DNA from 3 places in the Tumebacillus amylolyticus genome. Region 1 is predicted to be linked to each of the others. Evidence: a T-box and tRNA genes for the amino acid it is inferred to sense, from the RefSeq annotation. Region 1 holds a T-box; the other regions hold tRNA genes.
What was found. The T-box of region 1 lies ahead of argS (arginine--tRNA ligase). A T-box ahead of a tRNA ligase gene usually reads a tRNA of that ligase, here a tRNA-Arg.
Positions count from the first base shown of each region.

Region 2: it encodes a tRNA-Arg, which carries the amino acid that the T-box ahead of argS (arginine--tRNA ligase) is inferred to sense. The anticodon was not compared.
Region 3: it encodes a tRNA-Arg, which carries the amino acid that the T-box ahead of argS (arginine--tRNA ligase) is inferred to sense. The anticodon was not compared.

Region 1 covers NZ_JAEQNB010000001.1:1,053,973-1,058,130, forward strand. Annotated here, with positions in the region: gene JJB07_RS04800 (fumarate hydratase) at 1-1,032, shown strand, start outside; gene JJB07_RS04805 (YkvA family protein) at 1,159-1,440, shown strand; T-box leader at 1,479-1,703, shown strand; gene argS (arginine--tRNA ligase) at 1,759-3,477, shown strand; gene JJB07_RS04815 (TrmB family transcriptional regulator) at 3,484-4,158, shown strand, end outside.
Region 2 covers NZ_JAEQNB010000005.1:209,447-213,604, reverse strand. Annotated here, with positions in the region: gene JJB07_RS16425 (S-layer homology domain-containing protein) at 1-1,164, opposite strand, end outside; gene JJB07_RS16420 (alpha/beta hydrolase) at 1,286-2,059, shown strand; tRNA gene JJB07_RS16415 (tRNA-Arg) at 2,113-2,189, shown strand; gene JJB07_RS16410 (L,D-transpeptidase) at 2,308-2,763, shown strand; gene JJB07_RS16405 (LCP family protein) at 2,907-4,158, shown strand, end outside.
Region 3 covers NZ_JAEQNB010000002.1:468,830-472,987, reverse strand. Annotated here, with positions in the region: gene JJB07_RS09280 (DUF3298 and DUF4163 domain-containing protein) at 1-317, shown strand, start outside; gene JJB07_RS09275 (peptide ABC transporter substrate-binding protein) at 434-2,095, shown strand; tRNA gene JJB07_RS09270 (tRNA-Arg) at 2,209-2,283, opposite strand; gene thiD (bifunctional hydroxymethylpyrimidine kinase/phosphomethylpyrimidine kinase) at 2,412-3,236, shown strand; gene comER (late competence protein ComER) at 3,297-4,130, opposite strand.

The sequences.
Region 1 (4,158 bases):
CTCGACGGCATCCGCAAGTGCATCTTGCACGCGGTGTACCAAGCGCAAGGCCAAGGCTGTTCCGCAGGTTTCATCGGCGTCGGCATCGGCGGCGACCGCACCTCGGGCTATACGCTGGCGAAGGAACAATTGTTCCGCCGCGTGGACGATGTGAACCCGATTGCAGACCTCGCGAAGCTCGAAGAGTACATCATGGAAACCGCGAACCATCTGGGCGTCGGCACCATGGGCTTCGGCGGCAAAGTCTCCCTGCTCGGTTGCAAAATCGGCGTGATGAACCGTCTGCCGGCTTCGTTCTACGTGTCGGTTGCCTACAACTGCTGGGCATACCGTCGTCTGGGCGTCGTGCTCGATGCACAGACCGGTGCGATCAACGAATGGCAGTACAAAGAAGAAGTCGACGCCATCGACACCACGAAGCGTCAAGTCGAAGGCGATGCAGGCACGCGCACGGTGGTTCTGCAAGCTCCGATCACCGAAGAACAAATTCGCGATCTCAAAGTCGGCGACGTTGTCATCTTGAACGGCGAGATGCACACGGGCCGAGACGCGTTCCACAAATACATGATCGAGCCGGAACACACGACTCCGGTCGACTTGAACGGCGGCGTCATCTACCACTGCGGTCCGGTGATGTTGCAAGACGAAACGGGCGAATGGCACGTCAAAGCGGCGGGCCCGACCACTTCGTCCCGCGAGGAACCGTACCAAGCGGACATCATCAAGAAGTTCGGCCTGCGCGCGATCATCGGCAAGGGCGGCATGGGTCCGAAGACGTTGAAAGGCCTGCAAGAGCACGGCGCGGTCTACCTCAACGCCATCGGCGGCGCGGCGCAATACTACGCGCGTTGCGTCAAGAAAGTCAAAGGCGTCGACCTGATGGAATTCGGCGTCCCGGAAGCGATGTGGCACCTCGAAGTCGAAGGCTTCGCAGCGATCGTCACCATGGACTCCCACGGCAACTCCCTGCACGCAGAAGTCGAGCAAGAGTCCCTCAACAAACTCTCCGACTTCGCAGCGAAAGTCTTTTAAGCAAAAAGAGCCCCTGTCCACTTCAAGTGGGCAGGGGCTTTTTTTCATCGTCGCTCACTCCGGAAACTTTTTGAGTGCCTGTACGTACATACTAGTAGATACGCCATGTCAAGGGAGGGAGTTTCCATGAACAACAAGCCCACATTTTTTCAAAACGTCGCCGGGATGTTCAAGGACAAGCAGACGGCGTTTCGCGACAAGTTGCTGATCGTCGGCGGGATTCTCTACATTCTCTCCCCGGTTGACTTGATTCCCGACTTCATCGTCCTGCTCGGCTACACCGACGACCTCGCCGTCGCCATCGGGACGTACCGCCTGTTCCGCCGCGTCTACAACGACTTCGTCCGTCGCTCGCAGATCGTCTCCGAACAGCATTTCAATCCCATAGACAAGCCCAATCATCGGTAAAAGTTGCATCCCGCAATCCCTCTGGATATAATAGGTCAAGAACGTCTGCGATGAGGAAAGTATCCAGCCTGCGTTGACACACAGCGAGCCGGGGATGGTGGGAGCCCGGTCAGGAGCAAGCATGGAGAAGCGCACCTCGGAGATGCCCCCCGAACAGGCGGGGCCGGGTCTGCCCGTTACAGCGCAAAGCGGCTCCTTTTTTTCTAGGTAGAATCAGGAGCAACAAGAGTGGTACCGCGGGAGCAACAGCTCTCGTCTCTTATCTTTTTAAGAGACGGGAGCTTTTTTTATTTCATACAAAAAGGTGAGTGTTCACACATGTCCTACAAACATCAAATCGCGGGCGTCATCGCCCACGCGGCCAACATGGAGGAGTCTGAAGCCCTCCGCCTCCTGGAAACTCCGAAAGACCCCAAGATGGGCGACATCGCATTCCCGTGCTTCCAACTGGCGAAGACCCTGCGCAAAGCGCCGCCGATGATCGCCGCTGAACTCAAAGAAAACATCCAACCGGCTCTCCAAGAAGCGGGCGTTCCCGTCGGCAACATCGAAGTCGTCGGCGCCTACATCAACTTCTACCTCGACCAACAAGCGGTCACCTCCGACGTCATTTCGAACGTCCTAACCGCAGGCGACGCCTACGGCGCGACCAACATCGGCCACGGCGGAAACGTCACCATCGACCTCTCGTCGCCGAACATCGCCAAGCCGTTCTCCATGGGCCACCTGCGTTCCACCGTCATTGGCAACGCGCTGGCGAACATCCTCGAGAAACTCGGCTACAACCCGGTGCGCATCAACCACCTCGGCGACTGGGGCACCCAGTTCGGCAAACTGATCGTCGCGTACAAAAAGTGGGGCTCCGAAGACGCCGTCCGCCAAGCGCCGATCCCGGAACTGCTCCGCCTCTACGTGAAATTCCACGACGAAGCGGCCAATGACAAAACCCTCGAAGATCAAGGCCGCGAATGGTTCAAAAAGCTCGAAGACGGCGACGCGGAAGCCACCGCTCTCTGGCAATGGTTCCGTGACGAGTCGCTCAAGGAATTCAACAAAACCTACGAACTCATGGGCATCAAATTCGACTCCCTGCACGGCGAAGCGTTCTACAACGACAAAATGGACCGCGTCGTCAACCTGCTCGAAGAAAAAGGTCTGCTCGTCGAGGACGAAGGCGCTCTCGTCGTCAAACTGGACGAATACGACATGCCGCCCTGCCTGATCAAAAAATCGGACGGCGCGACCCTCTACGCAACCCGCGACCTCGCAGCCGCGCTCTACCGCCATGAAAACTTCGACTTCGCCAAAGCGCTCTACGTCGTCGGCGGCGAACAACGCCTGCACTTCAAGCAAGTCTTTAAAGTGCTGGAAAAAATGGGCTACGACTTTGCGCAGGAGATGCACCACATCCCGTTTGGCATGATGCTCAAAGACGGCAAAAAAATGTCCACCCGCAAAGGCAAAGTCGTCCTGCTCGACGAGGTCCTGCAACAAGCGATCGACGATGTCCGCAACGTGATCGCCGAGAAAAACCCGAACCTCGAAAACCAAGACGAAGTCGCCAAAGCGGTCGGGGTCGGCGCCGTGATCTTCCACGACCTGAAAAACTTCCGCCTCAACGACATCAACTTCTCGCTCGAAGACATGCTGACGTTCGAAGGCGAAACCGGCCCGTACGTTCAATACACCCACGCACGCGCCTGCTCCATCCTGCGCAAAGCGGGCTACGAACTCACCGCTGAAAAAGTCGAGCTGCCGTCCGGCGCGCTTGAAGGTGCAGAATCGTGGGCGGTCGTCACGATGCTCCTGAACTTCCCGAACGTCGTCCAACGTGCGGGCGCCGACTTCGACCCGTCGGTGATCGGCAAGTACGTCATCGACCTCGCGCAGGCGTTCAACAAATTCTACGCGCACGTCCGCGTCATCGACGAAGACCAAGCAGTCACCACCGCGCGTCTGCACCTCGTCGCGGCGACCGTTCAAGTTCTGCGCACGTCGCTCCACCTGCTCGGCCTCCAAGCCCCGCAGGCGATGTAAGCGAGTATGCTCACCCGGTTCGGCTTCACCGATTACGAGAACAAAGTCTACGAGACTCTGCACCACGTCGGCAAACCGATGACCGGCTACGCGCTGGCGAAGGACTCCGGCGTACCGCGCGGCAAGATCTACGAAGTCCTGCACCGCCTCGTGGACAAAGGGATCATCCTCGAATCGATGACCGGCAACAAAAGCGAGTACCAAGCGGTAGACATCGAGATCGTCATCAAAGCCCTCACCCAGAATTTCTACCAAAACGTCGAGAAGTTGCGAGACGCCTACCGCGAAGATCGTCCCGAAATCGACGACCGCGTCTGGATGCTGAAGCAAGACTCCTCGATGCTGCTCACGATGGAGGAATGGATCAAAAAAGCCACCTCCTCCATCCGGCTCTCGCTCTGGGCGGACGAATTCGAAACCATGCGCCCACTGCTTGAACAAAAACAAGCCGACGGCATCCAAGTCGAAGCGCTGTCGCTCGGCTCCGTTTCTTCCGCACTCCAACACTTGACGACATTCCCCGTTCCGCAATGGGAACATCATTCCTTGGAGCGTTGGCGGTTGTTGATCGTGGACGAAGCGCGGATTCTGCTCGCGATCTTCCACGGGGGCGAGATGAAGGGCGTGATGACGTCGTCGCCGCAGTTCGTGCAGTTTTTCCTCGACTTTTTCTACCATGAC
Region 2 (4,158 bases), on a different contig from region 1:
AATGGCACGGGATGCGACTTTGTCGACCACGGTGCCCGGCAGGTTCAAATGAAGCAAGCCTTGGTTGGATTGGAGCTTCACCAACAAATTGTACGCAGTCGGCTTGCGGCTGAGGTCGTTTACGATATCTGAGCCGGTCATGTCGTACGTCGTCGTGGGGACATTGCCCATGGTCGAAACGGTCGAGAACAGTTTCTCCGGTTTGACGAAATAAACGTCGCCCGCCAGGTAGTAAATCTGTCTCGTCGAAGGTGCAGAGTCGGGTGAAGTGTTCGAGCCGTTGCCAAGGGCAGAAACTCGAATGTAGTACGTGCCGTCCGAGAGAATCACTTTGCTCAAATCAAAGGTTTGCGAATCTTTGGGTGCTTGTGCGAAACCGACGATTTGATCGTTGTCTGCGTTGTAGACGGTGATGCGGTAGCCGTTGTTGTTCGGGACGTGCGACCAAGACGCCACTCGGTCATCAGACAGCGAGGGTGTTGCCGGTGTGGACAGTTGAACCATAGAGAGCGTCAACGGTACGGACGAACCCGATTCGGTGGAGTTCATCATCTGGCTACCATCGCCAAGCGACATCACTTTCACGTAATATTGGGCGGTCCCCGGAATCAGCGAGGTCACATCAAACGCCGTGGTGTCTTTGGGCAAAACACGGGAGCCGACCAGCGTATTGCTCGGGTAGTGATAGACATTCAATTGGTAGCCGTTGTTCAAGACATTGCTCCACTGCACCACGCCGTTTGGCAACAATGTGGGCGGATTGGGCGGAGAAAGTGTGACTTGGGTCGAGATGCTCAACTGGTTCGACGGAGAAGACGCTGTCGAGTCTGACGTGGTCACTCCGTTGCCGCGCGTGACGATTTTTACATAATAAGTCGTGCGCAACGAGAGCAGAGAGGTCAGCGAATACGAGCTCGAGTTGAGGGTGGACGTCAGAGTTTTGAGCAAGGTATTGTTCGACGCATCGTACAAATAGATGGTATAGCCGTTGTTATTGTTCACCGGCATCCAAAGCACAGTGCCGTCCGGGTTCAGTTGGACGTTGGTCGGGGGAGTCAGCTGGGTGGCGGCGGCGTAGGCCGGTACGGGCACAGCCAGCGGGACGACGGTGCTGCCAAGCAGAACCGATGCAGTTACGAGAGCGAGAAAAGTAGGTCTGTTCATGGGTAGCAATTCCTCCAAATCCTTTTTGACCCACTTCGACAAGACTAGACAGAAATCCTCTGCGCGAGATGTTATAATGAGGGGACTGAGGTTTGATCTGGAAACAGGAGGTCGTTCACCCATGCAAGAAGCCATTCATTTGTCGTTCAACGGCATGACATTGCGCGGGATGGAACATGTCCCCCCACACGCACCGGGTGAGAAACTTCCCGCTGTGATCTTGTTCCACGGCTTCACCAGCAACAAATTGGAGCAACACCGTTTGTTCTGGAAGCTTTCCCGCGAACTCGAAGAAGCGGGAGTGGCGGCGTTTCGGTACGATTTTCTCGGCAGTGGAGAAAGCGACGGCCATTTCGAAGACATGACCGTCAGCGGCGAAATTGCTGAAGCGCATGCGATTCTGGACTCGGTTCGCCAAGACCTGCGCATCGACCCGACGCGGATCGTCCTGCTTGGCATGAGCATGGGCGGGCTCGTGGCTTCCGTCGTCGCAGGGGACCGTCCGCAAGACCTGCGCGACTTGGTTCTGCTCTGCCCGGCGGGCAACATGTACGACATCGTCAAGCCGGTCGTTGACATGCACCTCGCCAATCCGGAGCTCAAAGTTCTCGATTACGGCGGCAATTTGATCGGCCGCGCGTTTGGCGAAGACGTCCGCGTCATGAACGTCTATGATCGCGCCAAGAACTACACGGGCGAAGTTCTGCTCGTCCACGGCACACGAGATTCAACCGTCCCGTTCACCGTTTCCCAGCGGTACATCGAGACGTGCTACGGAGATCGTGCCGAACTTCATCCTATCGAAGGCGCGGACCACACCTACAACAAGCACGAGTGGGAGCGCGAAGTACTCGACACGGTCGTGGCTCGGGTGAAGAAAATCAAGCAAGCCTGAAGTTGAGGGCTTGCTTTTTTCTTACCTGATTGTTATACTAATTCTCGTTGCTTGTGCCCTTAGCTCAGCCGGATAGAGCGTTTGACTACGAATCAAAAGGCCGGGAGTTCGAATCTCTCAGGGCACGCCATATGAGTTTAGTATGAAGAGCTGTCTCTCTCCGGAGAGGCGGCTCTTTTTTGTAACAGATGACCGGGGATAGAAAAAGCGGCGGTGTGGAACGCTTTGCGCAAGAGGTGATCCCACTCATGCGACTGAAAAGCGGTTTCTTGGCGGGGCTCTTGACGCTGGCAACTCTCGCGTCGTTCCCTACATTGAGTGACACGTATCTCGTGGTCGACAAGTCGGAAAATTCCTTGACGTACTACACGCACAATGTCAAAGTGAAGACTTTCTCCGTTGCGACGGGTCGGACGAATGAAGATACGCCCAATGGCGTGTTTCCTGTGGTGATGTTGGTGAAAAATCCTTGGTATCTCAAAAAAAACATCCCGGGCGGTACTCCGGAGAATCCGCTTGGCGTTCGCTGGATCGGGTTGGAAGTTCCGGGAACGGACGGGTCGATCTACGGCATCCACGGCACCAACCAACCGGATTCCATCGGCAAGCACGCTTCAAGCGGTTGTGTGCGGATGAAAAATGAGGACGTCACATGGCTGTATGAGCATGTTCACGTCGGGACGGTCGTGGAGATTGTGGACTGAGTGCTCCGGATGTGGCGGAGCACTTTTTTTCTCGGGGGTAATTGTTCCAGATTTGTAACACGTTCAACATCAAAATTGTGTTATAATCGCTACAGTTTTTCTATGAAACTTGTGAATCAGCCTACGAGGAAAGAGATGATAGAATGGATAGCCGTAAGGACCGCCACAACCGGGTCAAGAAACCCCCGGTAGGCCCCACGGGACCCGGCGTGAAAAAGCTGCGGTTCTGGAAGACCAAGAAATTTAAGTGGATCATGATCTCCCTACTGGCCGTTCTGTTGGTCATCGTCGGCTTCTACGCATATGCGATCGGGCACTTCATGACGAAGATCCAAGAGCCCAAGGACAAAAACCAAACCCCTGTGCAAGCGGAGCAGTGGACGGGGACGGAGCCTGTCAACATCGTTCTGATGGGGGTGGACAACCGAAACAACGATCCCAATCCGCGCGCAGACTCGATTCTCGTGATCTCGGTTGACCCGCAGACCAAGAAAGCCAAGGTCATGTCGGTCATGCGCGATACGTGGTACAACATCCCGGGTCATGACTTTGAGAAGATCAACGCCGCCAACGCGATCGGCGGACCGGACTTGCAGTTGAAAACGCTGCGGGACTTCCTGCAGATTCCGTTGCACTATTACGTGAAAACCGACTTCCAAGGCTTCATGAAAATCGTCGACGCTCTCGGCGGCGTGGACATCGATGTCGAGAAAGACCTGAATTACAACGACGACGGCATTTACGACATTCATTTGAAAAAAGGGTACCAGCATCTCGACGGCAACCATGCGTTGCAGTATGTGCGTTTCCGCTACGACGAGTTGGGCGACTACAACCGCACGATGCGTCAGCGCAAGTTCCTGCAAGCGGTCGCAGATCAAATGATCTCGACTTCGGGGATTGTGAAGCTGCCGTCGGTGCTTTCTGCGGTTGAACCGTACATCGAGACCAACATGACCACGTCCGACATGTTGAAACTCGGTCAGTTGATGCTGAAAGTCGACAAATCGGACATCCAGCAGATGCAGGTACCGCCCCGCGAAACGTCCAAGGACGGATGGGCAGGCGGCGGGCAGGCTGTCATCTTGCCGGATGTGTACGAAACGCAGAAGAAAGTCTACGAATTCCTCGGCCTCGACGATTCGAAGTTGAAGCAAAACACAACGTCTCAACCGAAGGAATACTACGATCCGACTCCTGTTGTGCCGAACAACCCCAATGTCGAGCCGGATACGCCGGACCCGACGCCACCTCCGAATACGGGAACCAAGACCCCGGACACCGGAACGGGCAAAACGCCTGATACGGGAACCGGAGGCAAGACTCCGGGCACCGGTACGGGCGGTGGTACAACGCCGGGAACTGGGGGCTCGACGGGCGGCACAGGTGGAACGA
Region 3 (4,158 bases), on a different contig from region 1:
CGGACTTGGACTTTTACAACATCTACAACGGTGAAACGGCTCATGTGATCACCTTGCAGGAACTGTTCGGGCCGGGGTATCGAGAGAAGTTGAACCGAGAGATCGGCAAGCAAATCGACGAGCGGATCGCCCAAGGCATTCCGTACTTCAAAGACCAGTGGCACGGAATCTCAGACACCCAAGGCTTCTACGTGCAAGACGGCGAAGTGGTCATCGTCTTTGACAAATACGCGATTGCCGCAGGCTACGTGGGACAGCCCGAATTCAAGATCCCTTGGGACGGCGTTCTTCATGAAAAAGCGAAACTGCCTCAATAGGGGGCATTTTCGCTTTTTTTTAAGTTTTCTTTTTAATTGACGGGTTTTTACACGAGGGGTATACTCATGCCATTCCTATAAATTTTATCGGAAATGATAGTTGGAGGTCCTACCTGATGAAACAAAACAAACGCAACTTCACCGTTGCCCTCACGGCAACTTTTTTAGCAAGCACCGCTCTGGTCGGTTGCAGCAGTGATTCCAAGACCGATGCTTCCCAAGCAACGTCTGCGGCTCTCGATGCGACGCAAGAGATTTCTCTGCCGTTGAACGACGAGATCCCGACGTTGGACATCTCGAAAGCGATTGACAGCATTGCATTCACCGTCCTGTCGAACGTCAACGAAGGTCTGACCCGTCTCGATGCGAACAACAAAGCCCAAGGGGCGATTGCCGAGAAATGGGACGTCTCCCAAGACGGCAAGACCTACACGTTCCATCTGCGCGACACGAAGTGGTCGAACGGCGACCCGGTGACGGCGAAAGACTTCGAGTATTCCTGGAAGCGCACGCTGAACCCGGAGACCAAGAGCGAGTACGCGTTCCTGATGAACAACTGGATCAAAGGCGCGGAGGAATACAACCAAAGCAAGGGCGGCAAGGGCGAGGAAGTCGGAGTCAAAGCGCTGGATGACAAAACCCTGCAAGTCACCCTCAACCAGCCGGTTCCGTTCTTTGCCGAGCTGATGGCGTTCCCGCTGTTCTTCCCGCAAGAGCAGAAGTTCGTCGAGGCACAAGGCGACAAGTACGCAGGCGATGCGGACAAATTGCTGTTCAACGGGCCGTTCAAGATGACGGCGTGGAACCATGAGCAATCGGTGGAGTTGGAGAAAAACGACTCCTACTGGGACAAAGGCAAAGTCAAGCTGAACAAAGTCCACTTCCAAGTCGTGAAGGACACGGGCACCGCTTCCAACCTCTACGAATCCGGCCAACTCGACCGCACGCCGGCGCTGTCGGGATCGTTTGTCGATACGTACAAAAACAACCCGGACTTCTCCACGGTGCCGCAGTTGACGTCGGGGTACTTGAGCTTCAACTATGACCGCAAATTCCTGCAAAGCGCGAAAGTTCGCCAAGCGCTGACGTTCGCAGTCGATGGCGAGATGTACGCCAACCTCGTGTACAACGACGGCTCCAAGGGCGCAACGGGACTCGTTCCGTCCGGCATCCAGAACGCCGACGGCGGGGACTACCGCCAAACGGCGGGCGACCTGATCAAGCGCAAAGACAACCTCGCCAAAGCGAAGCAACTCTTGGCGGACGGCATGAAGGAGGAAGGCATCACTTCAATGCCGACGATCAAAATTCTCGTCGACGCAGGCGATGTCGGGCAAAAGGGAGCAGAGTTCCTCCAAGCGCAATGGAAGCAAAACCTCGGCCTCAACGCGGAGATCGACCCGGTTCCGTTCAAACTGCGTCTGCAACGCATGGGGCAGCACGATTATGACGTCGCGATCTCCCGCTTCGGGGCGGACTACAACGACCCGGCGACGTTCCTCGACAACTACTGGTCGGGCAGCAGCTTCAAGTCGTCGGAGTGGAAGAGCACCGACTTCGACAACCTGATGAGCCAAGCCCACACCGAATCCGACTCGCACAAACGCATGGACCTCCTCGCCAAAGCCGAGACCGTCCTCATGCAAGAAATGCCCGTCGGCCCGCTGTTCTTCCGAGGGCAAGCCGTACTCACCAAACCCTACGTGAAAAACTTCCAAACCCGCACCTACGGCGGGGAGTATGACTTGAAAGAGACGTTTATTCAAGGGAAGAAGTAAGGCAGATTGGAAAAAACCCGTGCCATCTCTACACGGGTTTTTTCATCTGCTTTTTTGATAGCAAAAAAAGAGACCCCTTCGCGAGGAAGGAGTCTCTTTTTCTCAAACTCATTTGGCGTGCCCAACAGGAGTCGAACCTGTCTCTGCAGCTTCGGAGGCCACCGTGATATCCGATACACTATGGGCACATGCGTGGGTTCCACTTGTGTTTCCCGTCTGAGGAACACTTGATATATTACACGATCATCAGACGTTTTGCAACTCCCCACATTCTGATACAATAACCATAGCATTTCCACCAGAGGGGGAACCAGAGATGTCAGACGTACAACAGGCGCGATCTCGCGTTGCGCGCGCGTTAACCATAGCAGGCAGCGACTCCGGCGGGGGAGCGGGGATTCAGGCAGACCTCAAGACGTTCACCGTCCTCAACGTCTACGGTATGAGCGCTCTCACGGCGATTACCGCGCAGAATACGTTGGGCGTTCACGGCATTTTCAACTTGCCGCTCGAAGCCATCGAACTGCAAATCGACGCCGTCGCCACCGACCTCGGGGTAGACGCTGTGAAAACAGGCATGCTTTCTCAAGTGCCGATCATCGAAACCGTCGCTCGCAAGATCAAGCAACACAACATCCCGAACCTCGTCGTCGACCCGGTCATGGTCGCCAAGGGCGGGGCGAAACTCCTCGAAGACAGCTCGCAACAAGCGCTGATCGACCACCTGATTCCGCTCGCGACCGTCATCACGCCGAACCTTCCGGAGGCCGAAGTTCTCATCAATCGTGAAATCAAAACGGTGGAAGACATGAAGGAAGCCGCCCGCCGCATCCACGACTTCGGCGCGAAGTACGTCGTCGTCAAAGGCGGACATCTCGAAGGCGATGCTCTCGACATCCTGTTCGATGGTCAGACCTTTGAGCAATACGTCTCGCCAAGACATGAAACGAAACACACGCACGGCACGGGCTGTACGTTCTCTGCTGCGATCACCGCCGAACTGGCCAAGGGCACGCCGATCCGAGAAGCGGTCGCCACCGCCAAGGAATTCATCACCTGCGCCATTCGGGACACCCTCGGCCTCGGCGCCGGCCACGGCCCCACAAATCACTGGGCCTACAACAACCGCCACAAAAACTAACCCCGATTACAAAAAATAGAGCTGGCCCACTCAGGGCACAGCTCTTTTTTCATCTAAGTATTAGTCCTCATACTCCGTCAACTCTACCTTGCACGGCGCGGCCTTATGCCCGTGCGCTTTCGATCTCGTGGTCACCAGCAATTGATCAAAAATTCCCGACATCGACGGCTGCAGAACTTTGATCCCCTCCGCCGTAATCCCGCCCGGCACCGAAACCCGCCGAATGACGTCGCTAAACTCAAACCCTTCCTCCGTCAGCAACTTGCCAAGGCCCAGCGTCATATCCTTCACCAACGCATCTGCCAAATCGCGCGGAATCCCGCCCTGACGCACCGCCGCCATCGCAAACTCCTGCAAAAGCACCGCCAAAAACGCCGGCCCGCAAGAACTCAGGTCGGAACAAACACGCAGGTCCGCTTCCTCCACGACGATGGGTTTGGAAATCGCCTCAAGCAACGACTCCACCTCATGCCGATCTTCAATCGTCGTCCGATTCCCGTGCATCACCAGCGTCACGCCCGCCAGCGCCACTTGCGTAATCGAGGGTATGACCTTCGCGACACGACAGGGGAGGAGCGCCTCCATCTCCTCCAACAAAACATGCGAGTTGATCGAAACGAAATAGTGGTCCTCGCGAATAAATGGCGAAACTTGGTTTATGACACCGGGTGCATCGCCCGGTTTTACACAGAGAAACACGACATCCGACGCCGACACGGTCTCTTCAGCAGTTTCGCAGACTTGCACCTGCGGATACCGCGTCTGGAGTTGCTCCAGTTTTTCCGGGCTGCGATTGCAGGCGACCACCTGGATCTCAGAGGAAAGCGTGGATTGGACAAACGCGCGGATCAACATGCTTCCCATACTCCCGGTCCCAATGAATCCTATCCGCAAGGCAGTCTCCTCCTCAACAAAAATTCAC